3 regions of the Herbaspirillum sp. NPDC101397 genome follow, and region 1 is predicted to be linked to each of the others. Evidence: riboswitches for the same ligand, from Rfam matches in the RefSeq annotation. Region 1 holds a riboswitch; each other region holds the start of a gene.

The links. Region 1 has a riboswitch for cobalamin ahead of ACIROW_RS22525 (TonB-dependent receptor). Riboswitches for the same ligand answer to the same signal wherever they lie in the genome.
Region 2: another riboswitch for cobalamin. It lies ahead of ACIROW_RS01035 (CbtB domain-containing protein); the one in region 1 lies ahead of ACIROW_RS22525 (TonB-dependent receptor).
Region 3: another riboswitch for cobalamin. It lies ahead of ACIROW_RS05400 (TonB-dependent receptor family protein); the one in region 1 lies ahead of ACIROW_RS22525 (TonB-dependent receptor).

Annotation. Positions count from the first base shown of each region.
Region 1 covers NZ_JBIWNS010000011.1:45,884-55,726, reverse strand. The annotation lists gene ACIROW_RS22535 (GGDEF domain-containing protein) at 67-1,275, shown strand; gene ACIROW_RS22530 (ABC transporter substrate-binding protein) at 1,286-2,509, opposite strand; cobalamin riboswitch at 2,653-2,904, shown strand; gene ACIROW_RS22525 (TonB-dependent receptor) at 3,156-5,339, shown strand; gene ACIROW_RS22520 (ABC transporter substrate-binding protein) at 5,329-6,453, shown strand; gene ACIROW_RS22515 (FecCD family ABC transporter permease) at 6,450-7,529, shown strand; gene ACIROW_RS22510 (ABC transporter ATP-binding protein) at 7,529-8,293, shown strand; gene ACIROW_RS22505 (LLM class flavin-dependent oxidoreductase) at 8,290-9,339, shown strand; gene ACIROW_RS22500 (heme-binding protein) at 9,525-9,843, shown strand, end outside.
Region 2 covers NZ_JBIWNS010000001.1:212,456-222,298, reverse strand. The annotation lists gene ACIROW_RS01055 (putative cobaltochelatase) at 1-1,079, opposite strand, end outside; gene ACIROW_RS01050 (cobaltochelatase subunit CobN) at 1,081-5,220, opposite strand; gene ACIROW_RS01045 ((2Fe-2S) ferredoxin domain-containing protein) at 5,213-5,551, opposite strand; gene ACIROW_RS01040 (CbtA family protein) at 5,641-6,396, opposite strand; gene ACIROW_RS01035 (CbtB domain-containing protein) at 6,418-6,639, opposite strand; cobalamin riboswitch at 6,804-7,117, opposite strand; gene ACIROW_RS01030 (hypothetical protein) at 7,249-7,683, opposite strand; gene ACIROW_RS01025 (hypothetical protein) at 7,730-7,885, opposite strand; gene ACIROW_RS01020 (methyl-accepting chemotaxis protein) at 8,143-9,807, opposite strand.
Region 3 covers NZ_JBIWNS010000002.1:127,956-137,798, forward strand. The annotation lists gene ACIROW_RS05370 (DUF3460 family protein) at 1-178, shown strand, start outside; gene ACIROW_RS05375 (segregation and condensation protein A) at 188-1,054, shown strand; gene panC (pantoate--beta-alanine ligase) at 1,132-1,971, shown strand; gene ACIROW_RS05385 (cobalamin-binding protein) at 1,971-2,870, shown strand; gene ACIROW_RS05390 (ABC transporter ATP-binding protein) at 2,876-3,646, opposite strand; gene ACIROW_RS05395 (FecCD family ABC transporter permease) at 3,643-4,626, opposite strand; gene ACIROW_RS05400 (TonB-dependent receptor family protein) at 4,644-6,566, opposite strand; cobalamin riboswitch at 6,629-6,890, opposite strand; gene ACIROW_RS05405 (protein phosphatase CheZ) at 7,304-8,038, shown strand; gene ACIROW_RS05410 (chemotaxis protein CheA) at 8,038-9,843, shown strand, end outside.

The DNA of each region.
Region 1 (9,843 bases):
TCATCGACCGCCGCCGGCCGGGCCTTGCGCATTACAATACGTTCCTGTTTGATTTCATTGCGCGCCATGCTGACCGTTGTCTCGATTCTCACCACGACCGCCCTGTTCAGCGTGGCGATGCTGCTGGTGCTGGGATCCCTGCTGCGTTCACCGGTGGCGGGTGTGCGCGAATGGTTTTTCGCCAACCTGGCAATGGTGGTGTCGCTTCCGTTGCTGGCCTTGCGCAATACAATTCCCGATGCCATTTCCATCGTCGTTGCCAACGTCATCGTGTCGCTGGCGGGCGCCTTCTATTACGCCGGCTGCGCGCGTTTTCTCGGCCGCCCGACGCGGTGGAAGCAGATGCTGGCCGGCGTGGCGCTGGTCGGCGTCGCCATGGTCGTGTGGCGCTACGTCGACGCCAACCTGCCGCTGCGCGTTGCCGCCTCCACCAGCTTCAACGCCATCATCTGTACTGCCGTCGGCGTGATCCTGCTGCGCCATCGCCCGCGCGATCGCAGTCCATATAATTTCTGGTTCGCGGCGCTGATGGCCTTCCTGTTCGCGGCGACGCAATTGGTGCGCGGCCTGTACTTCCTGACGCTGGCGCCGGACGAATCGCTGGCCATGCTCAACAGTGTCTGGAACATCAGCTTGCTGACCGTCGGCGCGGTAGTCATGCCGACGCTGACGATGATCGCGGTGATGATCGTGCATGACGCCATGCTGGCCAAGGTCGAACACGCGCTCAACCACGACCACCTGACCGGTGCGCTCACGCGCAAACGCTTCGAAACCATCGCGCGCGATTTGCTGGCGGAAGGGCAGCCGATACAGCCGACAGCGCCGCCGGTGCTGCTGCTGATCGATCTGGATCATTTCAAGCGCATCAACGACACCCATGGCCACGCCGGCGGCGACGACGTATTGCGCGCCTTCGTGCAGATGGCGCGCGGCGTCATGCGGCCGGGTGATGCGCTGGGGCGACTGGGCGGAGAAGAGTTCGGCTTGCTGTTGCCGGCCACAAGCGCAGCCGATGCCGCTGCCATGGCGGAGTCGCTGCGCGCACAGGCGGAAGCCCAGATCGTGTCGGGCCAGTTCGGCGCCTGCCGCTACAGTATCAGCATCGGGGTCGCCTTTGCGCGACGCGACGACAGTCCCGACCGCCTCAACGCGCGCGCCGACCGCGCTCTGTACGTCGCCAAGAATGGCGGCCGAAACCGGGTGGCGATGGAAGAAACACAGCCGGAAACAAAACTGCCGGCAAACGCCGGCAGGAATGTGGTGCGGGCCTGACGCTGCCTGATCAATCGGCGGCGCGCAGCTTCTTCACTTCCGCGTCCGATGGTTGCAGGCTGGCGCCGTCGACGTACACGAAGCTGCTCATGATGCCCTTGCCGTCCTTGACGCCGGTGCGGCCGACGAAAGCACCCAGCGTCGACTGGTGATCCTGCGCGCGGTAGGTGATGGTCGCCACCGGCGTCTCCACCTTCAGACCTGAAAACGCTGCCGCCAGTTTGTCCGAATCGGCGCTGCCGGCTTTCTTCAGCCCGGCCGCAATCGACATCAGCGCGCTGTAACCGACCAGCGAACCGTTGCGTGGATAGTCGTTGTATTTCTTGCGATAGGCGTCGACGAATTTCTTGTGCTCGGGCGTATTGATGGCGTACCACGGGTAGCCGGTCACGAGCCAGTTGCTGGGCGCTTCCGCGCGCAGCGGGTCGAGGTATTCCGGCTCGCCCGACAGCAGCGACACCACTTCGCGTCCTTCAAACAGACCGCGTGTATTGCCTTCGCGCACGAACTTGCCGAGGTCGGTCGCGAACAGCACGTTGAAGATCGCATCCGGCTTGGCGTCCGCCAGGGCTTGCGTGACCGCGCCGGCGTCGATCTTGCCCAGCGGCGCCGCCTGCTCGGCGACGAATTCGATGTCCGGCTGCGTCGCCTTCATCAGCGTCTTGAAGCTGGCGACGGCGGATTGGCCGTATTCATAATTCGGATAGACGATGGCCCAGCGCTTCTTCTTGAGCTTGGCGGCATCCTTGACCAGCGACGCCACCAGCATGTAGGTCGAAGGACGCAAACGATAGGTGTACTTGTTGCCGTTGTGCCAGACGATCTTGTCGGTCAGCGGTTCGGCCGCGAGGAAGAATATCTTGCGCTGCTTGGCGTAGTCGGTCAGCGCCAGACCGGTGTTGGACAGGAAGCCGCCGAACAGAAGCGACACCTGTTCGCGCTTGACCAGCTCTTCGGCCACACGCACCGAGTCGCCCGGATTGCCGTTGTCGTCGCGCGAAATCACTTCCAGCTTCTTGCCGAGCACGCCGCCTGCGGCGTTGATTTCTTCCAGCGCCATTTCCCAGCCCTGGCGGTACGGCTCGAGGAAAGCCGGCTGTGCCTTGTAGCTGTTGATCTCGCCGATCTTGATGGTGGCCTGGGCGGCGGCGTTGCCGGAAAAACCTGCGGTGGCCAGCACCGCCGCAACGGCGGTGAACTGCAGTATGTTCGTAAAGCGGAGTCGCGAATTCATGGTGTCCTTCCCGGTAAAGACGACAAGTATAGCGAGCGTCGGGAATTTGCACCTGTACGCGTCCTTGTTGCAGGAAGGAAAATATTCAGCATGTCAGCAACGGCGGACCCGGACGGCCGCATTGCAGGAAGCCATCTGCGCACGTATCATGGCGGAGTTTTGGTGCTCGCGGTCAGATTCCTTGACCGCAGTTAAACGGGAAACACGCGCTGTGTATTAGTTTGTTGCAGCGGCAAACGTGTGCTGTCCCCGCAACGGTAAAACAGGCGTCGCGCATTGATGTAGCGCGACAGGTTTCCTCCATAGTCCACTGTGCCGCTTCAGATTTCAGGCATGGGAAGGCGAGGCGATCGGCCCTGTTAGCCCGGATACCGGCCAGAACGGATGGAAGCGAGCGGCCGGGGTATGTCGTGAACTGCGAAGCACTGCGCACTGCATACCGAATCCGTCATCCGCTCGACCGCCTCCGTTTGCGAGAGCTGTCGTCGCTTGCCGCATTCGTGCGTCCGCCGTCTTCGCACTTCACTCACTCACCGTTTTGCCCGTTTCCTTTGATCACAGCGCGCGGGGATGCGCGCCGTACAAAAACAGACCGCCACCATACACCACGCGCCACGGATATGGCGGTCATCAAAGGGAAGCTCACATGAAACACTCTGCATCGCTGCGCACGGGCAAACCGCGCCTGTCTCATTTGCCGTATGCGCTGGCCGGCGCGTTCGGTACCTTTGCCGCCCTCCACGCCGGCGCCGCCTTCGCACAAGCGACCGAGGCCTCGCTACCCGAGATCACGGTATCGACCCAGGACGGCGGCAGCCTGAAGGCGCCCTCGACCGCCGGCGGCCGTCTCAACCTGACGCCGCTGGAAACCCCGGCCAGCGTCGCCGTCATCATGGGCGACACCATCCGCGACCGTGGCTACCAGACCCTGCTCGACGCCGAAACGCGCTCGCCCGGCGTGACCTCGGTGCCGTTTTCCGGCAACGGCAACAACTCGCTGTCGGCGCGCGGCTTCTACGGCCCCAATTCGATTTCGCAACTGTACGACGGCTTGCAGTTGTACAACGCCGGCGGCGTCGTGACCTTCCCGGTCGATCCGTGGAATGTGGAACGCGTGGAGTTCCTCAACGGCCCCGCTTCGGTGCTGTACGGCACGGGCTTCGTCGGCGGCGCGGTCAACGTCGTGCCCAAGCGGCCCGATCTGAATCTGAAACAGCAGTCCAATGAGGTGCAGTTTTCGGCCGGCTCCTTCGGCACCTATCGCAAGGCCTTCGACAGCACCGGCCCGCTCAGCGACACGCTGGCCTATCGCCTCGACGTCAGCCACGTCAATTCGGACGGTTGGATGGACCGCGGCCGCAGCGACAGCCTGACCGTGTCCGGTTCGCTGCTGTGGAAAGCCACGCGCGACCTGACTCTGACGCTGGCCAACGACTACGCCGATATCCATCCGGGCAGCTACGAAGGCACGCCCATCGTCAACGGCGCCATCGTACCCGGCACGCGCTTCAAGAATTACAACGTCGATGACGCCCAGGTGCGCTTCACCGAAAACCGCACCTATCTGCGCGCGCGTTACGAGCTCAACGACAAGGTCGTGCTCAACAACGACGTCTACCTGATCAAGCACGACCGCCGCTACAAGGAAACCTATACCTACACGTACAACCCGGCCACCGGCAACGTCGCGCGCTCCAACTACCGCGACATCGTCGGCGCACAGACCCAATACGGCGATCACGGCTACGCCACCATCGACAGCGAGCTGTTCGGCAACAAGAACCAGCTGGTGGTCGGCTTTGACCTCAACCGCTCACTCTACGACCGCAACGACAACACCAACGCCGCGGGCAACTTCGCCGGCAGCACCACCGTCAATGCGCTCAACTTCAATCCGGGCACGTTCGCACAGGGCAACTCGCCGGCCATCCGCGCCTTGTATCGCGTTACCGTCGACCAGGCCGGATTGTTCCTGCAAGACCGCTATCAGCTGAACAAGCAATGGGCCATCACCGGCGGGCTGCGCGGCGACAACTACCAGACCAAGCGCGATGACTTCATCACGCGCCTGACCGCCAACGGCAACCAGAATGCGGTGTCATGGAATACCGGCGTGGTCTTCACACCGGTGACCGACACCTCGCTGTACGCACAATACGCGGTGGCATCCGATCCGGTCACCTCGCTGGCCAGCATCAGCGCATCGCAGATGCAGTACGGCGTGTCCAAGGGCAAGCAGGCCGAAGTCGGCGTCAAGCAAGCCTTGTGGAACGGCCGCGTGGAATGGACGCTGGCGGCTTATCGCATCATCAAGAACAACCTGCTGGCGCCGAACATCAACAACACCGCCCTCTCCGACACCGTCGGCCAGCAATCGTCGCGCGGCCTGGAAGGCTCGCTGACCTTCAAGCTCAACGACGACTGGCGCGTCGAGGCCAATGCCTCGGTGCTGCAGGCGCGCTTCGATAACTTCGTCGCCACGGTCGGCGGCAAGGCGACCTCGCTGGCCGGTTACCGTCCGCAGTTCGTGCCGAAACGCACCGGCAACCTGTTCGTGCTGTGGAACGCCACGCCGCAAGTGGAAGCCCGCACCGGCGCCCATTACGTCAGCGATCGCTACTCGGACAACACCGACCAGTCGCGCCTGCCGGCGTACACCGTGCTCGACGCCGGCGTGGCGTGGAAGGCGACTCCGAAGCTGAAGTTCGATTTGCGCATCGACAACCTCACCGACAAGGTCTACGCCGCATCGACCTACGCCGGCACGGCGACGCAATGGATCCTGGGCGCACCGCGCACCTACACGGTCACCGGCAACTATGCGTTTTGACCGGATCATTCCGCTGCAGCAACAGCAGCAGCCCCAACGACGACGGCTGTTGCTGCTGTCGCTGGGGCTGCCGTTGCTGGTGCGGGCGCCCTCGGTCCATGCCGCAGACACCCTTCACAGCCTGACGTTCAAGGACGACGTCGGTCGTGAACTCACCCTGAAGACGCCGCTGAAACGCGTGGTCGTCTTCAACCGCTACACCACCGAATTCGTGCGCGCCGTGGCCGGCATGCAGCCGGTGGTGGGCGTCGACATCGACTCCGCGCGCAGCCATAGCTACTGGCCGACGGTGACGCCGGCCATGCTGGCAGGACAGGGGCAGTCGAGTCCCAATTACGAAGCCATCGTCGCGATGCAGCCGGATGCGGTTTTCTTCCCGCGCAACAGCGACTGGCAAAAGGCGGTCACCGTGCTCGGCCGCTTCGGCATCCCGGTGGTAGTGGTCACTGCCTGGGACGTGCTCAAGCATGAAGAAAACGTCACGCTGTTCGGCCGACTGTTCGAGCAACCGCAACGCGCCACCAAACTCAACGCTTTCTATCGCCGCTACCGCGACCTGCTGGCGCAGCGCTTGCAGAACCTGCCGATGGCGCAGCGCAAGCGCGTCTACATTGAAGAAGTCGGCGCCTACAAGACCCTGTTGAAGGGCTCCGGCTGGCACGACATGGTCGAGGTCGGCGGCGGCGTCAATGTGTTCCGCGACGTCAGCGTCCTCAGCCAGCCGTCGGCGCGCGGCAGTGTGCAGGGCTTCAGCGTCGATCCGGAAGAAGTCGTCGCGCGCATGCCCGACGTCATCGTCAAACTTGAACCAGGCCAGTACGAACCGCATAGCCGTGCGTTCTCGCTGCAAGTACTGGAAGCGGTCGCCGCGCGCCCCGGCTTCGATCGCATTCCGGCGGTGCGCAATCTCCCTGTGCAGGTGTATCACATCAGCTATTACCTGGCAGGCGGTTGTTCCAAGATCATCGGTGCATTACAGATCGCCAAATGGCTGTATCCGGATCGCTTCAAAGACATTGATCCCGACCAGGTCATGCGCACCTGGCTGGAGGATTTTCAACAGGTGCCGGCGCCGGGTGGTTACACCGCATCGCTGGCGGAGCTGCGCAAATGAACAAGACTCTTCTCATGCAAGCGTTGCAGCGTCATCAGCGTCGCAATGCGCTGGCGATGGTCGCCGGCGTCGCTCTGCTGATCGCCGCGATGGCGCTGGCCGGATCGCTGGGCGCGCAAAAATTCGGCATGGCGACCAGCCTCCGCGCTCTGTTCGCGCCGCTACTGCCGGCGGCGTGGCTGAGCGACATTCCGGCGTGGCAAATCTCGCTGCTGCAACAGCTGCGGCTGCCGCGCGTCGTCATGGCGGTGGTGGCCGGCGCCGGCCTGGCGCTGGCAGGCGTGGCCATGCAAGGCATCACGCGCAATCCACTGGTGAGTCCCTACACGGTCGGTATTTCGCCGGCGGCGGCGTTCGGGGCATCGCTGGCGATCTTGTCAGGTGCGACGGGCATCGCGGGCGCCTGGAGCGGCCTGTATATGACCGTCGCGGCCGCCTTCGCCAGCGCGGTATTGTGCGCGACGTTGGTGTTGGCCTTCTCGGCGCTGCGCGGCGTCAGCGCCACCATGCTGGTGCTGGGCGGCGTCGGCCTGACCTATTTGTTCAGCGCGTTGACCGCCAGCGTGCAGTTCGTCGCCACCGAACAGCAACTCGCGGCCATCGTGCAATGGACCTTCGGCTCGCTCAACGGCAGCACCTGGAATGAAGTCGCGGTGGCCGGCGGCGTCTTGCTGCTTGGTGCGCCACTGCTGCAATGGCATGCCTGGGCGCTCAATGCGTTCGCCGCCGGCGGCGACGACATTGCCGCCTCGCTGGGCTTTGCGGTCGGCCGCGTGCGCACCGTGGTGACCGTGGTGGCGGTAATGATCACCGCTGCGGTGGTCAGCTTCACCGGCGTGATCGGTTTCGTCGGGCTGGTGGCGCCGCATATCGCGCGCCTGCTGATCGGCGGCGACCATCGCTGGTTGTTACCCTTCTCGGCCATCGTCGGCGCGTTGCTGGTGCTGTTGTCGGACATGGCCGGACGCCTGTTGTTCGCGCCGGTGATCATCCCGGTCGGCATCGTCGTCGCCTACGTCGGCGTGCCGCTGTTCCTGCATCTGTTGCTGTCGAGCCGGCACAAGGCGGGCCTGTGATGCTCGACATCTCCGGATTGCATTACCGTCATGGCAAGCGCCTGATCCTCGACAACATCGACCTGCAAGTCGGCGCGGGAGAAATCGTCTGCCTGGTCGGCCCCAACGGCGCCGGCAAAAGCACGCTGCTCAAATGCATCAACCGCATCATGCCGTCGCAGCACGCCGGCATGACGCTGGCCGGCGACAATCTGCAGGACATGTCGCGCCGCAACCTGGCGCGCGCCATTGCGTATGTGCCGCAGCATACCGGTCCGGCCATGTCGCTGCGCGTGGCCGACATGATTGCGCTGGGCCGCGCGCCGCACCGCACCTGGAACAGCGGCGATCGTGATCGCCGCATCGTGCTCGACGCCATCGAGCGCCTCAAACTGCAGACGCTGGCGCTGCGCCCCTGCGACGAACTCAGCGGCGGCGAACGGCAACGCGTGCTGCTGGCGCGTGCGCTGGTGCAGCAGGGGCGTTTGCTGTTGCTGGATGAGCCGACCAGCGATCTCGACTTGCATCATCAGCTGGAAGCCATGACCGCCGCGCGCGAAATCGCCGACGCGCAAGGCAGCGGCGTGCTGATCGCCATCCACGACCTGGCGCTGGCGGCGCGTTTCGCCGATCGCCTGGTGATGCTGAGGGAAGGCCGTGTGGTGGCGCAGGGACATTGGCGCGAGGTGCTCACGCCGCAGCACATCGAGGCGGTCTACGGCGTCAGCGCGCGCATCGGCAGCGACGGCGATATTCCTTATGTGATTCCCCTGCGCACGCCATGACCGCTGCGCGCAAACTCCTGATCGCCTTCGACCAGTCGGCTTATTCCGCCGGCACGACGCACGCCGACGCGCTGCGCGATACCTTGCAGCTGGCGCAGCACTGCGAACGGATCGGCTATCACCGCTTCTGGGTGTCGGAGCATCACAGCAATCCCGCCATCGTCGGCAGCGCGCCGGAGGTTCTGCTCGGTGCGCTCACCGCGCTGACCTCGCGCATCCGGATCGGCGCCGCCGGCGTCCTGTTGCCGTTCTATGCGCCGTTCAAGGTGGCGGAACAGTTCAATGTGCTGGAGGCGCTCGCGCCCGGACGCATCGATCTCGGGCTTGGACGTTCGCCGGGCGGTGACGGCAATGCCTTCCGCGCGCTCAATCCCGGAGGCGACGGCGACCGCCTGAAGTTTGAACAAAAGATACGTGAGCTGTGTACGTGGCTGTCCAAGCAGACGCCGGGCGACGATGACAAATTGGCCGGATTGAAGACGCTGCCGCACAATCCCGGCGTCGCGCAAGCTTGGCTGCTGGTGACCTCCATCGACGGTGCGCGTTCTGCCGGCCAGCTTGGTCTGCCGATGTGTTTCAACTATTCGGCAGAACAAAGCGTGGGAATTTCCGAGGCCGCGTTCGACGCCTACCGCGCCGCGTTCCGCCCCGGTGCGTTATGCGAAGCGCCCTATACGGCCATGATGGCCTGGGCGCTGGCGGCTGATACGCATGAAGCAGCGCGCCGCCTGTTCGCCTCGCGCGGCTTGTGGCGCACGCGTCTCGACGACGGTGTGCGCGAGCCGCTGGAGTCGGTGGACACCGCGCTGGCCTATCCCTACACGGCGCAGCAGCGCGAACGCATCGAGCTGCAACTCGAACGTAATTTTGTCGGGACCGCCGACGAGGTCATGGGCAAGCTGCATCGGCTGGCCAACAACGCCGGCGCCGACGAGATCGGCATCACCGCCTGGACTTACGCACTGGAAGATCGCCTGCGCTCATTCGAGCTGCTGGCGCGGGCGCATCATCATTCTGTCCACGGCGATCAGGAGTCAGCGCTGTAGATTTCCGGCGGCATCGTCGGCCACATGCGCGAATTGACCGCTGGCGAAATGCGTTCTATACATCTCTTGATCATCTATTTGATTTTTCTCGTTGGCCCACGAAAATAACCCGGCTTCTGCCGAAGCACGCCCATCCGGAAGGAGCGGAACGCTACTATTTCCGCCCACACTGAACAGAGGCCGACATGAAGAGAATTTTCCTGCTGCTGGCATTGGCCGCACAAGCCGCCGGTGCATCGCTCCAGGCGCATGCACAAGTCCTGACCGAAAAACAGATCTCGCAGGACCTGGCCCGCGACATCGCGATTGCCGCTATTGAGCAATGCCGCAAGGACGGTTACCAGGTTACGGTCGCGGTGGTCGACAAGGCCGGGCAGGAGCGCGCCGTGCTGCGCGACGACGGCGCCGGACCAAGCACCGTGAACACAAGCCGCCGCAAGGCCTATACCGCGGTGGCCTTCAAACGCAGCACCTCCGAGACGGCCCGGCTGATTGCTGCCGACA
Region 2 (9,843 bases), on a different contig from region 1:
CCCGATTGATCGTTGCTATCGGAAGGAGAATCCGATTGATCCTGGCCATTACCTTCCTGTTGCTCCGGTGGCATAGCCTGCTGCATCAGATCATCGAGCTTGTCCTGATCCAGCCCGGGCTGCTCGAAGGGCTTGCGGCGACGGCGATGCGGCAGCACCAGCTCGGCGGCGGCGCGCACGTCGTCCGGCGTGACTTGAGCACGGCCGTCCAGCGCGGCAAATGCACGCGCAGTCTTATGCATAACAATATCGGCACGCAGACTGGCGACTTCGAATTCGCAGCACAGATGGCTGATCAGATCGAGCAAGGCATCGCTCAGCACGACTTGCGGCAGCAAAGTCTGCGCAGCGGCGATACGCACGCGCAAAGCGTCTTGTTCATCACTCCACTGCGCAGCATAGGCAGGTGGATCGGCTTCGTAGGCAAGACGGCGGCGCACCACGTCGGCACGCAACTTCTTGTCGCGCGGCGCGACGACTTCGACCATGAGACCGAAGCGGTCGAGCAGTTGCGGACGCAGGTCGCCCTCTTCCAGGTTCATCGTGCCGATCAGCGTGAAGCGGGCCGGATGCGATACCGACAGGCCTTCGCGTTGCACCGAATTGACGCCCATGGCGGCGACATCGAGCAGCACGTCGACCAGATGGTCCGGCAGCAGATTGACTTCATCGATGTACAAGATGCCGCGATGCGCCGCGGCCAGCAGACCCGGTTGCAAGGCGTTCTGATCGCCCTTCAATGCGCGTTGCAGATCGAGCGTGCCGAGCACGCGGTCTTCCGTCGCACCCAGCGGCAACGTGACGAAAGGTACGTTCGCCGAGATTGCTTTGGCATCATTCCGGCAGACAGCACAATGTTCGGCAGGCTGACCCGGCAGGCAATTGAAGGCGCAGCCGGCGATGCGTTCGACCGGAGGCAACACCGCCGTCAGGGCGCGCGCGGCGGTGCTCTTGGCGGTGCCTTTGTCGCCGCGAATCAGGACACCGCCCAGCGTGGTATCGACTGCGCACAGCAGCAAGGCATTCTTCAGTTGCGGCTGCCCGACGATCGCCGAAAATGGAAACAGAGGAACGCTCATATCAGACTCCACGCGGGGTTTCGCCGCGCGCCTCCAGCAAGGTTTCGCTTTTGAGATAAAGCTGGCGCAGGTCTTCCAGCGTCTGCGCCTGCGGCTCTTCCCACATGCCGCGGCTGGCCGCTTCTAGCAGGCGTTCGGCAATCGCGTTCTGGGCCCAGGGATTGGCCTCTTCGAGGAAGCGCTGCATGCCCGAATCGAAGGCGTAAGTCTGCGCCAGTTGCTCGTACATCCAGTCGTCCATGACTTGCGCCGTGGCGTCATAACCGAACAGATAGTCGACTGTTGCAGTCAGCTCCAGACCACCCTTGTAACCGTGGCGCTGGATGCTGTCGAGCCACTTGGGATTGACCACGCGCGAGCGGAACACGCGCAGCGTCTCCTGCTTCAGATCGCGCACCTGGGCGCGCGCCGGGTCGTGGCTGTCGCCGAAATAATGACGCGGCTGCTGTCCGGTCAGGGCGCGGATCGTCGCGATCATGCCGCCGTGATATTGCAGGTAGTCGTCGCTGTCGAAGATGTCGTGTTCGCGGTTGTCCTGGTTGTGCAAGGCCACTTGCACGCCCGACAGGCGCGTGCGGAATGCGTCGCGCTGGTCGCTGCCCTGCTTGTCGCCGAGCTTGCGCGCATAGGCGTAGCCGCCCCAGTTGATATAGGCCTCGGCAAAATCAGCATCGGCCTGCCAGTTCTTTTCCTGGATCAGCGGCAGGATGCCGGCGCCGTAGCTGCCGGGCTTGGCGCCGAAGATGCGATAGGCGGCGCGCTCTTGCGCCTCATCCTTGTCCAGGCCCTTGCCTATCCAGTCGCCCAGTTCCTGCAGGTAATGCTTGCGCACGAAATTCTGGTCGAGCGGCTCATCGAGTGCGATCACGGCGTTGACGGCGTCGTCGATGAGGTCGATCAGTTGCGGGAAGGCGTCGCGGAAGAATCCGCTGATACGCGTCGTGACGTCGATGCGCGGACGCTGCAGTTCCTGCAGCGGCACCACCTCGATGCCGAACACCTGGCGGTTGCCGGGACGCCATACCGGTCGCACGCCGAGCAGGCACAGAATCTGCGCAACATCGTCGCCGTGGGTGCGCATGGCGCTGGTGCCCCAGATGCTGATGGCGACGCTTTCCGGATGTGCGCCAGTTTCGCGCACGTGGCGTTCCAGTACTTCACGCGCGAGCTGCTGGCCGACGCGCCAGGCCGATTGCGACGGCACACTGCGCGGATCGACCGAATAGAAATTGCGCCCGGTCGGCAGGATATGCGCCATGCCGCGCGTGGGCGAACCGCTCGGGCCGGCCGGCACGTAGCCGCCTTCCAAACCGAGCAGCAGATTGCCGATCTCGTCGCCGGCGCGATGCAGGTTGGGCAGCAACTGGCGGCAGGTGAAATCGAGGACACGACGTAACGCTGCGAACTTGTCAGTTGTCGGCGCCGGTGCTTTGGTAAGCGCCGGGGCTGCGGCCGGAGGTCTGGCGCGCGCCTGCATCTTCATCTGGCCGATTACGCTGCCCGGTTGACGCAAAGAAGCAGTTTGCAGGCGCGGCTTGTCGATGCTGAGATCGCCGAACATGGATTGCAAGATGCCGTCGACGGCACCGGCTCTGTACTCGCGCTCCTGCAAGGCCTGCATCAGCCGCACGCACAAATCATCGATGGCTTCGATCGCATCGGCGCGCGTGACCACGGCGCGGCCGGCGATACGCGCCAGCGCGCTGTCGGCGTTGAGGCGCTGGCCCTTGTTCTCCAGCAGCATGTCGAGCTTGAGGCCGAACAGGCGCGCCATTTCTTCCTGCAGACCGGGGATGTCCTGGTTCGGCAGGCGCGTCAACGACACCAGCATGTCCGGCATCTGCGTCACATCCGGTGCGCGGCCGAGGATGTGCAGGCCGTCGCGGATCTGCGCGGCACCGAGTTCACACAGATAGCCGTCGAGGTCTTCGATCAGGTGGGCGACGTCGGAGCCGCCCATGGCGCTGAGCGCTTCAGGCAATTCGCCCTCATGGCTGTGGTCGTGCGGATGGTCGTGATCGTGGTGGTCATGACCGTGATCGTGTCCATGCACATGGCCGTGATGATGGTGATGTCCATGTTCATCGTCATGGTCGTGATCATGATGGAGCAGCTTCATCTGCAGGTCGCTGTCAAGATTGGTCTGTTTGACCAGTTCCCAGATCTGCTGCTGCAGCAGCGGTAGCTTGGACGGGTCCAGCACTTCCACTTGATAGTACTCATCCACCAGTTGCGTCAGCTGCGCCAGCGCGCCGTAACTGTCGGCGGTAGTCATCGGCGGCGTCAGGTGATCGACCACGACCGCGTGGCCGCGCCGCTTGGCCTGCGAACCCTCGCCCGGATCGTTGATGATGAACGGATAGAACAGCGGCATGTCGCCCAGCAACGCATCGGGGAAGCAATTCTCCGACAAGCCGACACCCTTTCCGGGCAGCCATTCCAGCGTGCCATGCTTGCCCACGTGGACGATGGCGTCCGCGCCCCACTCGTCGCTAAGCCAGCGGTACAGGCCGTAATAGTGATGTGTCGGCGGCAGGTCGGGTTGATGGTAGATCGCATCCGGATCCATGCCGTAACCACGCGGCGGCTGCAAGGCGACGAAGGCGTTGCCCAGCTCGACGCCGGCGAATGCCAGATGATTGTCATGGACGTAGGCGACACCGGGCGCGGCGCCCCATTGCGCTTCTATCTTTTGCTGCAAGACGTGCGGCAGCTCGGCGAACCATTCGGCGTAGCGCTCTGCCGACACGCGGCCGACGGCGTGCTGCAACTGCTCGCTGGTCAGATAGGTGTTGTCGTAGGAGCAGCGATCGACCAGCGTATGGATCAGCGCGCTGCCGCTCTCGGGCAAGTCGCCGATGGCATAGCCGGCATCGCGCATCGATTCGAGGATGCGCATCAGCGAGGCCGGCGCGTCGAGGCCGACGGCATTGCCGATCTGTGAAGCCTTGCTGTTGGAGTTGGTGAAGATGAAGGCGATGCGCTTGTCGGCATTGTCGAGCGCGCGCAAACGCGCGAAGCGCGCCGCCAGGCCGGCGATGCGTTCAACGCGGTCGGCCACGGGATGAAACTCCACCACGTCGCCGGACAAGCCCGCCGCCTGCGCCTTGAACGACAGCGGCACGCTGATGATGCGGCCGTCGAACTCGGGCAGCACCACGTTCATGGCGGCGTCGAGCGGGTTCATGCCGCGCGTCGAGATTTCCCACTGCTCCTGCGTCATGCCGCTGGTCATGGCCTGCAGCACGGGCACGTTGAGTTTTTCCAGCACCGACACCGACCAGCCCGCAGGCGTCGGACCGCCCGGCGTGATTTCGCCCATCGCGAAGGACGTGGTGTTGATCAGGACGTCGACATGTGCGCCCTTCTCTCCCGCGAAATAACTGAGCGCCGCCGGCAGATCGGAGTCCGCTGCCGAAGTGCGCAGCGAGGCCGTAAAAATCGGCAACACGTCCATGCCGCGTTGCTCCAGCGATGTCACCAGCGCATCGACGAAGCGCGTGTTGCCGCTCATCCAGTGGGCGCGATAAAAGATGATGCCGACTGCCGGTTTGCGGCGGCCTGCGACATCAATGCGCGATTTAAGTCTGAGCTGAAGCCAGTCGGCAATGCCCGCATCCTGTTCGAGATCCGGATGATAGATCCCGTGATCAGGCAAGGCCACGGCGGACTCGTAAGCGAATCCGGTCAGCAGCAAACGGTCCGACACGAAGCGTAGAAATTGCGCCAGGTTCACGCTGCCGCCGCCGTGGAAATACGCCAGAGCCTCGCGCAGCACATCTGTCGGGACAGTCGACACTGCCGCCAGTTCGGCGTCGGGCTCACCGGCGCCGCTGAGCGCAATCAGATGGCGTCCCTGACGTTGCGCATGACGCAGCAGTTCGGCAAATCCGGCAACACTGCCGAGACGGCCGAGGATGCGCAGCACGATGATGTCAGCGTCGGCCAGTTCGTTCTGCAACAACTCGCTCATGCGTGTTTCGTTTTCTACGCCTTGCAGGTTGATGCCGATGGTTGGCGGAAAATCGGCCGGCAATTGCGTCAACGCGTGATGCACGATCGCCAGGTCGGTGGACGCATGGGTCAATACGGCAATGCGTGCAGACGTTGCAGCGACGGATTGTGTTGCCTGGTCAGACATTTTCTGGTTCCTCGGGATTGACGTCGCCGCTGCCGAGGCGATGGAAGATCAGGTCGGTGACTTCGCGCCCGCCTTCCAGATGCTCGATCACCACGCGTTCGATCGCGGCGGCATCCTCGCAGCGATACCAGACGCCTTCGGGATATACCACAACGACCGGCGCCTGCGCCTTGCAGGCCACCATGCAGTGGGTGCGCGTGCGCTTGACGCGCAGCTCGGGGCGCGCGTCGATCTGCTCGCCGAGCACGGCGAACATGGCTTCGGCCAGCACGCCGTTTTCGGTGCAGCGCGGGCCGGTGCACATCAGGACGTGGCGGTGGTGGGTTCTCATGCGTTCAGTTTCTTAATAACCAAAATGCCGATCCGGCTGCAGTGACCGGATCGGCATCCAAAATGACAACCTGAGTTTCAGGCGAATTTTCAGACGAATTTTTTATAGAAGTAACCGATCAGTCCGCCCAACGTCAGCCAGAATATGCCATTGGCCAATGCGGTGGCGTGGATGAACGCCTGCGCCAGCTCTTCCGGCGCGGCGCCGCCCGGCACTGCCGGATGCGGTGCGCCGATCAGGTGTGGCACAACCACCAAGACCAGTCCCAGCAACTTCAACGTCCAATGGCGCGCATAGACGCCGAGACCCAGGCCGGCGGCAGTCAATCCGGCCGTCATGATCCACCACAACTGGCGCGCATGCAGCGGCGCCGCCACGGTGCCCGGCACTTCCGGCGGCAAGCCCAGCGACGGTGCGACGAAGAACACCAGGTAACCGGCCACGCCCCACAGCAATCCGGAGCGCCAGGTCACTTTCTTGCCGCTGACCAGGATCGCGGCGGCGAGCAACAGGCCGAAGCCGATCGCCATGCTGACGTTGGCCAGCACGGTGTAAGCGGTACGCTCGAAGCCGTTGGCAGGTTCCCATTCATCGGCGTGTTCATGTTCATGCTCGTGAGCTTCCGACGCGGCAGGCGCGCCGGTGGAAGCTGCAGCAGAAGCTGGTACCGCGGCGGCGTGCGACTGCTCATGCGCCTTGGCGGCTGCGGCTTCTTCGTAGACTTCCGCCTGCAGGATAATGCGGGAGACTTGCGCCTGCTGCACGGCCGTCAGCAACAGGCCGGCCAACGCGCCGGCCAACAGGACGACGGGGGCAATCCGTCGCAATACTGCGAAATTGATCATCGGGGTAGTCCGCCTGGCGTCTTAATGGCAAGGAAAGCCGGCCGAATGACGACCGTCATGCGCGGCGTTGTGCAGTTCCACGGCGGAGGCAAATCCGGCAGCGTAGATCAGTGCGGCGCCGAGCACGAATGCGGTCAGGCCAGGCAGGATGCGATCGCGCCAGAGTCGCGCGCCGGAAGCAGAATTGGACTCGGAGTCGAGTGTATCGGTATCGTGGGCGGATGCGCCGGTGATGATTGCCATGTGTTTTCCTTCGGATGGGCCTGAGCCGGATTGAAACCAACCGCTTGCGGCGCTAAAGCGAAGCAGCGCAGCGGAACCGTCACGAAGGAAAATCAGGAAACAACGCGGGGTGCAAAGAAACAGCATTCCGGAAGCAGTCCGTCGATCGCCCTCCGCGATGCAAAACAAGTCGTTATACCGAGGGCCGGTCTCCGGGCTTGAGAATGGTTCACAGCGAGCATGATCTCGCCGGAACCGGAATCTGCGCCTTCCCATGCCGTGTTGGTAACACCGGTGCACAGTGGCTGGATGCAGATTCGCTGATTCGCTTACCGTTGCGGGGGCAGCGTGGGTTTTGCCTGACGGATCACATGGCATTGCAAACGATGATAAATAGCAATTCACCGACGTTCACTGCAATTGACCGACAAACGCACCGACTTCCCGATTAAATCCAGCGAATGACTATTCGCAGGATACCCAAGGCAATGCTACCCCGGCAGTATAGGTGTCGCGCGCCATTCTGGCAACCTGGAATCGGCTTGCATAAACGCTTGCGGGCCGGTTATCCAAATGGATAACCGGCCCGCTTTGGGCTTCAGCAGAAGCCTGGATTACTGCGTGATTCTGTTACTGATTGGGCCCTCTCGCGACCTTTTTGGGAGGCTCCGGGGTCAGGTTGATGGGGTCGCTGGCGGGAAACGTGTCTTCCAAGGCATCGTCGAGATCGTGATCACGCTTGATCTTTTTCGACTCCTTGACGCTATCGGTCTGTTTTTCGAGCTCACGTTCGTCGGCGGCGACGATGTCTTCGCCGCTTTCCTCGTCACTGGCGACTTGCTCGACCGACTCCGGCACTTCCGGAGCGCGGTCCCGCGAGCCGCGTTCGACCGAGGCACGCTCGCCGGTGCCGTGCGAATCGCTGTCGGCTTCGGTGGCGATGTTCATCATGTCGCTGCCGCTGTCCGAGCTGTCGCCCGGCCCAAGCGCGTGGTTGTCGTGGCCTTTGCTTAATTGCCGATCGGAAGTCGGCAAGACGTCTGGATCCAATGTGCTGGTTGCCATGATGCTGTACTCCTCATGTGTGATGCTTGATTGTTCGTGCACGGCTCTACGCCATTCTGATCGGCGTCTCGGGCGGCTCGGGGATGCCGGGCTCGGGCGGATTGAGAGGCGGATCTTCCACCGGGTTGTATTCGTCCGGCGGGATGTCTTTAGGTGGCGGCGCGGTCGGCGGCGTTTCCTGCGGTTCTTGCGGTGTATGCATGCGCACGCCTCCTCACATTGGATTCTGGTGAGGAATCGGATCCTGCGGCGGGCTCGGATCCAGCGGCGGCACTTCTACCGGCGGGATGTCTTGTGGCTTGTGCATGGAATGTCCTTTCTGCTGCAATTTAAGCTCAAGGTCGAGCTAAAAGCGACGCGGGTCGAAGGCAACGCCGACCATTCACGTCACAGCGACAGGCTACCCGCTGGCGCGGGCGCTGCGTATAGGACAAACACTTTTTCGGGCTTCCGCAACTCTTACGCCGGCGCCACCCCAAGCAGGGAGGGACGGCGTGGTGTCAATTGCGGAGCGATTTCCGGAGCAGTCGCCAGCAACTGCAACTCGCCGGCTTCAGCGTCGGAACCGACCCGGAACGCACTGACCGCATCCCAGAGCTTGCGCGCCTGCTCCTGCATGTCGGCGGTGGCGATGGCGGCTTCCGCCACCAGCGTCGCGTTGGTGCGCGTGACGGCATCGATGCCGGCAATCGACTGATTGAGATCGGCGATGCCGCGATGCTGGGCGTCGCTGGCGGCGGCGATCTCATCCATGATGCCGACCACGTGCTCGACCGAATCGACGATATCGCGCATGGTGCGTCCGGCGTCGTCGACCTGACGGCTGCCGGCATCGATGCGCTCAACCGAATCACCGATCAACAGCTTGATTTCCTTTGCAGCTGCGGCGCTGCGCATGGCGAGCTGACGCACCTCGGTTGCCACCACGGCAAAGCCGCGGCCGAGCTCACCGGCGCGTGCGGCCTCCACCGCAGCATTGAGCGCGAGGATGTTGGTCTGGAAGGCAATGCCGTCGATCACCGAGATGATGTCGACCACCTTGCGCGAACTGTCCTTGATCGAGGTCATCGTACCGACCACCGAAGAGACGATCTCTCCACCCCGCGAGGCGACGTCCGCTGCCGACTGTGCCAGCCGGTTGGCTTCGCCGATCTGCCCCGCATTGCGGCCGACGATGTCGGCCAGCTCGGCCATGGCGCCTGCAGTCTGTTGCAAGGAGCCGGCCTGGGCATCGGTGCGCGCCGCCAGATCAGTGTTGCCGACGGCATTTCGCTGCGATACGCGGAAGATGCTTTGGGTGCCGTTCCGCACTTCGCTGACAGTCTGCAGCAAGCTTCGATTCATGCTGCCCAGGGCGTTCAGCAACTGTCCTGTCTCATCCCTGCCGCCGGTCGCGATGTGCGCCGTCAGATCACCTGCCGCCACGCGGGAAGCCAGACTCACCGCTTCGTTAAGCGGACGCGTGATGCTGCGATTCAGGCGCCATGCCACCAGCACCGCCAACAACATCGCCACTGCACAAATCGCAATGGTCGCCAGCGTGGTGCGACGGCCGCTCTGCGCGAAATCGTCCAGGTCGCGCTGGATCTGCCCCTGTTCCAGTTTGACCAGCTTGTCGATGGATTCCAGCCACTGGCTCTGCAGGGGCGCCACTTCGGCATTGAGCAGCTTGGTGGCCTGCCCGGCATTGAAGCCGGCGGCGAATTCTTCCGCCTGCCGCATGAACGGTTCGCTGCGGCTGTCATAGGCGGCCATATCCGAGATGATGGCGCGCTCTTCTGCGGTGACGCCGAGCTTGAGCAAGGCATCCTGATTGACGCGGTAGCGCTTGCGTTCGATGCCGATGCGGGCCATTTCCTTTTGCATGGCGCTGAGATCGGTCAGCGTGCCGACGTTGCGCGCGGCCTGGCCTTGGCGGAACAGGCTTTGGCGCATCAACGCGGCGATTTCGGATTTGCCGTTGGTGTGGCTGAGCGCCGCGGCCAGCTGCTCCTGCGCATGTTGCGCGGACAAGCCGGCCAGCGCAGTGACGGCGGCCATCAGCACCAGAATGACGCCAAAGCAAAGCGACAGCCGGTGGCCGATTTTCAACTGCATCAGCGGCTTCAGAGGGGAAAATCTCATGCGGTCTCCTGTGTTTCCGATCAGGCGCCGACCTGG
Region 3 (9,843 bases), on a different contig from region 1:
CGAGTCGGAAGCCACCAAGTTCATCGCCGAACTCAAGGAAAAGAATCCCGACCTCGAAGAACAGCAACGCGCCGGCCGCGCCCTGCTGTGGGACAAGACGCCGCTGGATCTGGACAAGACCGCGCGCGACAAGGAATCCCGCGTCAAGCAACAGCCTTACGTTTACCAAAATCACTGATTCGCCAGCATGATCGAAAACGCCGGGAATCCATCCTCCGACGCTGCCGAACTGACGCTGGAAGGCCAGCCGGACTCGACCCCCAATGTGGTCGACGGCGTCGCGTTCGCGAAGCTGTACGGCGAGCCGCTGTTCAAGCTGCCCACCGATCTGTACATTCCGCCGGATGCGCTGGAGATTTTCCTGGAAGCGTTCCAGGGACCGCTGGATCTGTTGCTGTACCTGATCCGCAAACAAAACTTCAACATCCTCGACATCCCGATGGCGCAGGTTACCCTGCAATACCTCGAATACGTCGAACAGATCCGCAAGCACAACCTTGAGCTGGCCGCAGAATACCTGCTGATGGCGGCGATGCTGATCGAGATCAAATCGCGCATGCTGCTGCCGGTCAGGAAGGCCGATTCCGGCGAAGAAGCCGAAGATCCGCGCGCCGAACTGGTACGCCGCCTGCTCGAATACGAACAGATGAAGCTGGCCGCGCAAGAGCTCGACTCGCTGCCGCAAGTCGGCCGTGACTATGTGCGCACTCAGGTTTACGTGGAGCAAACCGTCGTCACGCGCTGGCCCGACGTCAACGTCGACGACCTGCATGCGGTGTGGGCCGACATCATGCGGCGCGCCAAGCTGACCGCCCATCACCATATCAGCCGCGAAGAATTGTCGGTGCGTGAACACATGACCGGCATCCTGCGGCGCCTGCGTTCGGCGCGCTTCGTCGAATTCGCCGACCTGTTCGATCCGGCCCGCGGCGTACCGGTGGTGGTGGTGAATTTCATCGCCCTGCTCGAGCTGGCCAAGGAAACCCTGATCGAAATCACCCAGGCTGAAGCCTTCGCGCCGATCTACGTGCGGCTGTCCTATTCACCGAGCTGAGCTGCCGAACTCACCCTTCAGCTCTATCGGCCCAGTACATCGCAGCCTGCTTCCGCATCCATTCACGACACCACGCCATGAAAATCATCTCGTCCATCGAAGAACTGCGCGACCAGCTGCGCGGCCAATTGCGCACCGCTTTCGTCCCCACGATGGGCAACCTGCATGAAGGCCACCTGTCGCTGATGCGCCTGGCGCGCACCCACGGCGATCCGGTGGTCGCGTCGATTTTCGTCAACCGCCTGCAGTTCGGACCGAACGAAGACTTCGACAAATATCCGCGCACCTTCCAGGCCGACATCGACAAGCTGGAGAAGGAAGGCGTCTACGTCCTGTTCGCACCGACGGAAAGAGATCTCTATCCCGAGCCGCAGGAATACCGCGTGCAGCCGCCGGATGATCTCGGCAACATCCTCGAAGGCGAATTCCGTCCCGGCTTTTTCACCGGCGTGACCACCGTCGTGCTCAAGCTGTTCTCCTGTGTGCAGCCGCGCGTGGCGGTGTTCGGCAAGAAGGATTACCAGCAGCTGATGATCGTGCGCAACATGGCGCGCCAGTTCGCGCTGCCGACCGAAATCATCGCCGCCGAAACCTGGCGCGCCGACGACGGCCTCGCGCTGTCCTCGCGCAACGGCTACCTGTCGGCCGACGAACGCGCGGAAGCCCCCGAGCTGTACAAGGTGCTCAACCAGGTCGCCGACGAAGTGCGCGGCGGCCATCCCGACATTTCCAGACTGGAACGCAAGGCCATGGATGCGCTGACGCAGCGCGGCTGGCAACCCGATTACATCTCGATCCGCAAGCGCAACGACTTGCAGCCGCCGTCCGCCGGCGACCTGGCGCAGGGCGAACAACTGGTCGTGGTCGCCGCCGCCAAACTCGGCAAGACGCGCCTGATCGACAATCTCGAAGTCTGATGCGCTATCGGCTGATGCCGCTGCGGTTCGCTGTGCCGGCGGCGCTGGCGTTGCTTTGGGCCGGCAACGCCGCCGCAAGCATCACCGTCACCGATGATTTCGGCAACGACATTCGTCTCGACAAGCCCGCCCGCCGCATCGTCAGCTTGTCGCCGCATACCACCGAATTGCTCTACGCCGCAGGCGCCGGACCGTATGTCATCGGCGTCAGCAACTACAGCAACTATCCTCCGGCTGCGCTGCAAGTGACCTCGGTCGGCCGCATCAGCGCGGTCGACATAGAAAAAATCCTCACGCTCAAACCCGATCTGATCTTGGCCTGGCGCAGCGGCAACTCAGCCTCGCAGTTGCAGCAGCTGCGGGCGTTCGGTTTGCCGGTGTTCGAAAGCCAGCCGGCCGATTACGCAACGATTGCGACCTCGCTGGAACGGCTGGGTGTACTCAGCGGCACCGACGAACAAGGCCGCAAGGCGGCCGCGGATTTCCGCGCGCGCTGGCAGGCACTGAGCCACAACTACCGTGACCGCAAGCCGGTCAACGTGTTCTATCAGATCTGGGGACGACCGCTGATGACGCTCAACGGCAAGCACATGGTGTCGACGGTGCTGCACACCTGCGGCGGCAACAATATCTTCGGCGACTTGCCGCAACTGGCGCCCCACGTCAGCCTGGAGTCGGTGATTGCCGCCAATCCCGAGGCCATCCTTGCCCCCGACGACGCCAAGGATCATCCGCTCGATGAATGGCGTCAGTTCGGCAAGATGAAGGCGGTGGTCGCCGGCAACCTGTTCACGGTCAACGCCGACTGGCTTAACCGTCCGGGTCCGCGCGTCCTGGATGCGACCGAAGAAGTCTGCAAGATGCTCGATACAGTGCGCGCGCGGCGTCCGCCTGGCTAAAAAACTCAGGCCGGCATCAGCCACCGTCCTCCGGCAGATTCCACTATCTCGAAACGGCAATCGTAGGCCGCCTCCAGCAGGTCCGGGCGCAGAATATCCGTGGCCCTGCCCTGCCAGACTTTCCCCTCTGCGATCAACAACACATGCGACGCAAAACGCGTCGCCAGATTGATGTCGTGCATGGTGGCGACGACGGCATGGTCAGCGTCCGCCAGTTCCTTGAGCGTGCGCATCACCAGTTGCTGCGCGGCGACGTCCTGATGCGAGGCCGGCTCGTCCAGCAGATAAAGTTGCGGCGCCTGCAGCATCAGCGTCGCCATCGCGACACGCTGGCGCTCGCCGCCCGACAAACGCATCACGTCGGCATCGGCGTAAGACGCCATGTCCAGACGTTCCAATGCATACAGCGCAGCGCGCCGGTCGGCTTCATCCGGCCAGCCCCAGCCCGGACGATACGGATGCAAACCCGCCATCACGCTGTCCAGTACGCTGCACGCAAACGCGTCGACCTGTTGCTGCACCTGCAAGCCGCGGCACGAGGCCAGCTGCTGCGGCGCGGTTCGTGCGATGTCGCCATCCGGGGAACAGACGCGGCCGGACGCCGACTGCAACAGACCCGCAACCGCATGCAGCAAGGTGCTTTTGCCGATGCCGTTTTTGCCGAGCACACACCAGAATTCACCGGCGCGCACTTGCCAGTTGAAGTTCTCCAACAAGGTGATGTCGCCGGCGCGCAAGGTCAGCGCCTCCACCTGCAGCAACAGGCCCGCCGTCATGCGCGACTCCGCGCCAGCAGCCACAGGAACAAGGGCACGCCGATCAAGGCCGTGATGACGCCGACCGGCAATTGCATCGGCGCGACAATCGTGCGCGCTGCCAGATCGGCCAGCGTCAAACCGGCTCCTCCGGCCAGCGCCGAGGCCGGCAGCAACACGCGCTGATCGTTGCCGACCAGCAGGCGCAGACCGTGCGGCACCACCAGCCCGACGAAGCCGATGGTGCCGGCCAGCGTCACTGCGGCAGCCGTCGCCAACGACGCCGCGCACAAGGTCGCCACGCGCAGTCGCACCACCGGCACCCCCAGCAACTGTGCAAAACTCTCTCCGCGCGCCAGCAGGTTCAAGCGCGGTGCATTCCATGTCGACCACAGCAAGACCGCGCCCGCGATGGCGGCGGCCACCGGCAGGAAGCGGCTGTCTTCGAGATCGCCCATGAGCCAGAACACCATGCCGCGCAATTGCGTCTCTCCCGCCAGCGTCAGCACCAGCGTGATGACGGCGCCGAAACCGGCCGCCAGCATCACACCGGTCAGCAGTAGCCGATGCCCGGCCGCCATCGGCGACAGCGGCAAGCGCCGCAGCGATTTCCCGACCAGGCCGAACAGCAGCAGCACCGCCAGGCCGGCGCCCAATGCAGCGCCGACGGCAGCGATATTCTGGCGCGGCAAACCGATGGACGCAGCCAATAGCATCGCCAGCAAGGCACCCGCCGCAGATCCGCCGGAGACGCCAAGCACATAGGGTTCAGCCAAGGGATTGCGTAGCAATACCTGCATCAGCGCGCCCGCCATCGCCAGCAAGGCGCCGACGGTGAACGCCGTCAACGCGCGCGGCACGCGCAATTGCAGCAGCATGGCGATATCGGCAGGATCACCGCTTGGGCGCAGACAGCCGGTGCTGCCGCACAGACCCGCCAGCACGAGCGCCAGCCCGGCCAATACGGCCAGGCAGGAAAGCACCAAGATCGCTCTGCGCATGAAGTCCTTGAGGTGATTTAAAAGTCGTAACGGGCGGTGAATTTTACTGCACGGCCGCTTTCCGGATAGATGCCCGAGGCGCAGCCGAAGGCTTGCGAGAAATAACGCCGGTCGCCCAGGTTGCTGCCGGTCAGCGCCAGCTCCCACGTACTCACGCGCATCGCGTAGCGCGCATCGACCGTGGTGTACGACGGCATGCGCGCATTGCAGGTATTGCTGAAGTCACTGCCGTAGCGCTGCGCATCGGCCCACAGCACACCGAGGTTGACGGTCTGGTTGCCGGACTGCCAGTTGAGCCGCGCCGAGGCAGTATTCTTTGGCACCAGCACCATTTCCTTGCCGGCATTCGGACCGTCCGTGAAGGCGGCTGCAATGTGTTGGAAATTCGCCTTGAGGCTGAAGTCGGCGTTCAGGCGCGCGGCGGCTTCCAATTCGACGCCCTGCCGCTTGGTCGGATCGAGATTGACGTTGGCACCAAATGCGCCGACGGTGGGATCGTAAAACAACTCATCCTTGATGCGATGTCGAAACCACCTGAGCGTGGCATTGTTGTCGGCGCCGCCCCAGGTGGCGCCGAACTCCAGGTCATGCGAAGTCTGCGGCTTGAGGATTTGTCCGGCCGCCAGCACGATGCCGCGGTTTTCGTCCGCGGTCGGCAACCGGTAACTTTGACCGGCTTTACCGAACAGGCGCAGCGACGGCAGCACCGCGTGGCTCGCCTGCACCTCCCAGGCGTTGACGCCTTGCGCCTTGTCGTAGGCGTTGGCGGTGCTGCGCTTGTCCATGACCTCATGGCGCAAACCCAGCGCGATACGGGTGTTGCCGGCGATCTGCACTTCGTCGCGCACGTAGGCCGCGCGCGCAGTCTGCGCCGCGTCCCCGCTGCCGTCGACGTTGCCGATCCCCCATTCGGAGAAATCGACGCCGGCCACCAGTTCGTTCTTCAACACGCCACCTTCGGCGATGTGGCGCAAGCGCGGCGAGAACTGGGTGGTGCGGCTATGCACTTCACTGACCGCGCCTCCGCCATAGCTGGAACGCGAAATCTTTTCGCGATGCGACAACTCGGCCGCGGCTTCCAGCGCGCCGAACTTGCGCTCGAAGAAAGCGGTGATGCGGTCGCTGTCGTAGGAGCCGTAATCTTTCGGCGTGGTGGCCTGACGCGGATTGGTGAGGAATTGCGCCATGCTCAGCGAGCCGGCCAGGCCGTAGTCGGCGCGTGCGAGATCAACCCGCAAGCCGAAGCGACCTTGATTGGAAAACCATTGCGCCGTGCCGCTGAAATTCTCCTGGTTGGAAGCATTGTTGTCGCGGTAGTTGTCGGCATGCTGTTTGCTGTACGCGGCATTCAGGGCGAAGCCGTCCCAGCCCTTGGCGACGCTGGCGCGGCCGCTGCGCAAACCGTTGCTGCCGATTTCGCCGACCACGCTGCCGCGGATTGCATCCGCAGCCGGGCGTTTGGTGACGATCTGGATCGTGCCACCGGTGGCGCCGTCGCCATACAGTACACTGCCGCCGCCGCGTACGATCTCGATGCGCTCGACCGAGTCGATCGGCACCGACGACAGCAAGGCGGTCGACAACTCGTTTTCCGACAGTCGGACGCCGTCGATCAGGATCACCATGTTCTGATCGCCATTGCTGCCGAAGCCGCGCATGTCTAGCGCGAAGTCGCCCGGCCCCGCCAGGCTTTGACGGCCATACACGCCACCCAGTTTGCGGATCGCCTCGTTGACGTTGTCGATACCGGCGTTGCGGATGTCTTCGGCGCCGATCATGGTCGCGCCCACGGGCGGAAACGCAGGATCGTTCGGAAAGCGCGACGCCGTAACGACGACCGGCGTGAGGCCGGGGTCGTCGGCGGCCTGCGCCAGCGATTGTGCAAGTGAAAACACAGCGCAGGCGATCGCGCCGCGGCGGGATGGGACGGTGAATTTCATGATGTCGTTTTGCAATGATCTCCGGGCCTGCCTCCCCGCAAGCCGGATTGAAATGGAACGCCTGGGCGTTCCCCTGTCGTGGCCGGTATCCGGGCTGCAAGCCTGGCCCGCCGCGCCTTCCCATGCCTTGCCGCGCGAAAGATGCGGGAGGGTCACAGTGGCGAAGTCGGCAGGTTGCCGTTCCGACAAGGAACGGCGCTTGCTTACCGTTGCGGGGGCAGCGCACGTTGGCGGAGATCCTGGTATCCCAGGCGACCGCGCCGTGCTTCCCGTTTAACTGCCGGCACGAACATGCCGGCGAGCACCAAAACGGCGCAATTGTATGCGCCAACGCCACAGGCGGCAATCATCCGTGACAAACGAAGCGGGCTTGCATTATGATTGCCCGAAGATCAACAAGATCGTCATAACGCCATTTAAATGGGGAATTTTCATCGCTTTTTAGCCGATGGAGCCGCTTGACAGGGACTTATAATCCATTCAACAAATAGCGGAAGTCCGTCCCTACCGGGACACTCTCCGGGGGATCGGGCAAAAACAGGGGCAAGCTCTCTACAGATTTTTTATTTGTTGCCGATATGCAATGGATATCCGGCGGCCGCTGCCGCGCACTTACAGCAACAGGAGCTTCATATCACCGAACCATCTCGTCGAACCATGTAATTCAGTTGTGACAGATTACCTGCCTCGCGGCGGAAGCAAATAACGCATCAAATTTGTATGGAGATACCAAGATCATGAGTGACGACGTTGATTTAGAAGCACTATTCGACGAGATTTCGGCGCAAACCCTGCCGGCTTCAGTCCCGGCAGCCGCGCCGGCAGCTTCGGCCCCCTCGGCCGCAACAGAAGATCCGCTCGAAGACCAGACCGACAAGCCCATGTACGAACGCCTGGGCGGCATCGTTCGCTTGTTGCACGACTCCATGCGCGAACTCGGCTACGACCGCTCGCTGTCAGACGTCGCATCGCAGATCGGCGATGCCCAGGGTCGCCTGGAGCATGTCGCCACGCTGACCGAACAAGCCGCCAACAAGGTGCTCAATTCGATTGACGCCGGCATGCCTGCGCAGGACGCACTCGCCAGCAAAGCCAAGGACATCGATGACCGCTGGGCGCGCCTGTTTGCCGGCCAGATGACCATCGACGAATTCAAGAACCTGGCCAACGATTCCAAGAAATTCTCTTCCGCCGTGATCGAAGCCACCGAGGTCGAAAAAGCCCGCATGCTCGAAATCATGATGGCGCAGGACTTCCAGGACATCACCGGGCAGTTGATCAAGAAGATCGTCGGCATCACCGCCGTGGCGGAACGCGAACTTGCGCAACTGCTGCGCGACAACGCACCGCCGGAAGTCAAGGCGGCGATCCAGGCCGACAAGCCGGTTGAGTTGTTGAACGGACCTTCTGCTCCCGGCTCGGCCATGGCGCAGAATGATGTGGATGACTTACTCGCTAACCTGGGGTTCTAATGGATGACGAAATGCTCAAGGATTTTGTCGTTGAGGCCTTGGACCTCGCGACTAGCGTTGAAGAGCATCTGCTGACTCTTGAACGGCATCCTGACGATCTGGAAATTCTGAACGCGGTTTTCCGCGCCTTCCACACCATCAAGGGCGGTGCGGGCTTCGTCAATTTGCCGGCCATGGTATCGGCCTGTCACCTGACGGAAAACCTGTTCGACGCCCTGCGCACCGGCAAGGCGCCGGTCACGCCGCTGGCGATCGAAGCGGCGCTGCAGGCCAGCGGCTTTGTCGCCGACCAGCTCAACGAGCTGGCCAACGGCGCCGATCCGGCCAGCCTGGCGTCGATGCCGCAGGACCTTGAAGACATTCTGACGCAAGCCATTGAAGGCAATGCGGCGGCGCCTGCTGTTGCTGCGCCTGCTGCTGCTGCTGCACCTGCTGCCAGTGCTGCAGCGCCTGTCAGTGCGGCCGCTCCGGCTGCCGGCTCGACGCCTTCCGCCAACGGCGGCGCCAGCGTTCTCGGCGCTGACGGCTCGCTTGACTGGAACGCCTTGTACCAGGCTGTGTCCGGCGGTACCGGAGAAGTTGCGCCAGTTGCTGCTGCAGCCGTCGAAGCAGCGCCTGCGGAAGCAGAAAGCAGCTCCGGCCATCCGAAGTCGCTGCCTTCGGCGACGCCGACGCCAAAGCCGGCCGCTGCCCCCGTACAAGCGCGCCGCGCCACCGACAATCAACCCGGCAACGCCAAGGAAGAAAGCATCCGTATCGATGCCGGCAAGCTCGACGCGCTGCTCGAAGTCGCCGGCGAATCGGTGCAAGCCGCCAACCAGGCCGCCGTGCTGCTGGAAAAACTGCAACAGTTCAAGTTCGAAGGCACCGCCGCATCGCTGATGTCGACGCTGGCCGAAACCCTGGGCCGCGCATCGCGCTACTCCAGCGAACTGCAACGCGCCACGCTGTCGACGCGCATGCAGCCGGTCGGCCGCCTGTTCCAGAAATTCCCGCGCCTGGTGCGCGAACTGGCCAAGGATCTGGGCAAGGACGTCGACCTGGCGATCTCCGGTGCGGAAACCGAAGTCGACCGCGTGGTCGTGGACAGCCTCTACGATCCCCTGGTCCACATGCTGCGCAACTCGCTCGACCACGGTATCGAAACCGATCGCGGCGCTGCCGGCAAGCCCAACAAGGCGACCATTTCGCTCAAGGCATGGCAGGAAGCCAGCAGCGTCATGATTGAAATCTTCGACGACGGCAAGGGCATGGATCCTGATTTCCTGCGCAAGAAGGCGATCGGCAAGGGCCTCATCGGCGAGCATGAAGCGCAAAGTCACGACGAAGCGCTGCAACTGGTGTTCCTGCCGGGCTTCTCGACCAAGGAAGTGGCGTCCAGCGTGTCCGGCCGCGGCGTCGGCATGGACGTGGTGAAAACGGCCGTGGAAAAACACCGCGGCACCATCCGCATCGATTCGACACTGGGCGTCGGCACGCGCTTCTCGATCCGCCTCCCGATCGAATTGTCGATCATCCCGACCATGCTGGTGCGTACCGCCGGTGCTGCATTGGCCTTGCCCATGGCAGTGGTGGAACGCGTGGTGGAATTGCCGGCCGAGTTCGATGAAGTCGGTGGCGCGCCGGTGTTGCGCGATCAGGGTCGTCCGTTGCCGGTGCATTCGCTGGCCGGCGTACTTGGCTATGAACCGGGCAATGAACGTGTCGGTATCGTCATGGCGGTGCCGCATCCGTACATCCTCAGCGTCGGCGCCGTGGAAGGCACGGCCGACCTGGTGATCAAACCGTTGACCGCGATCCAGACC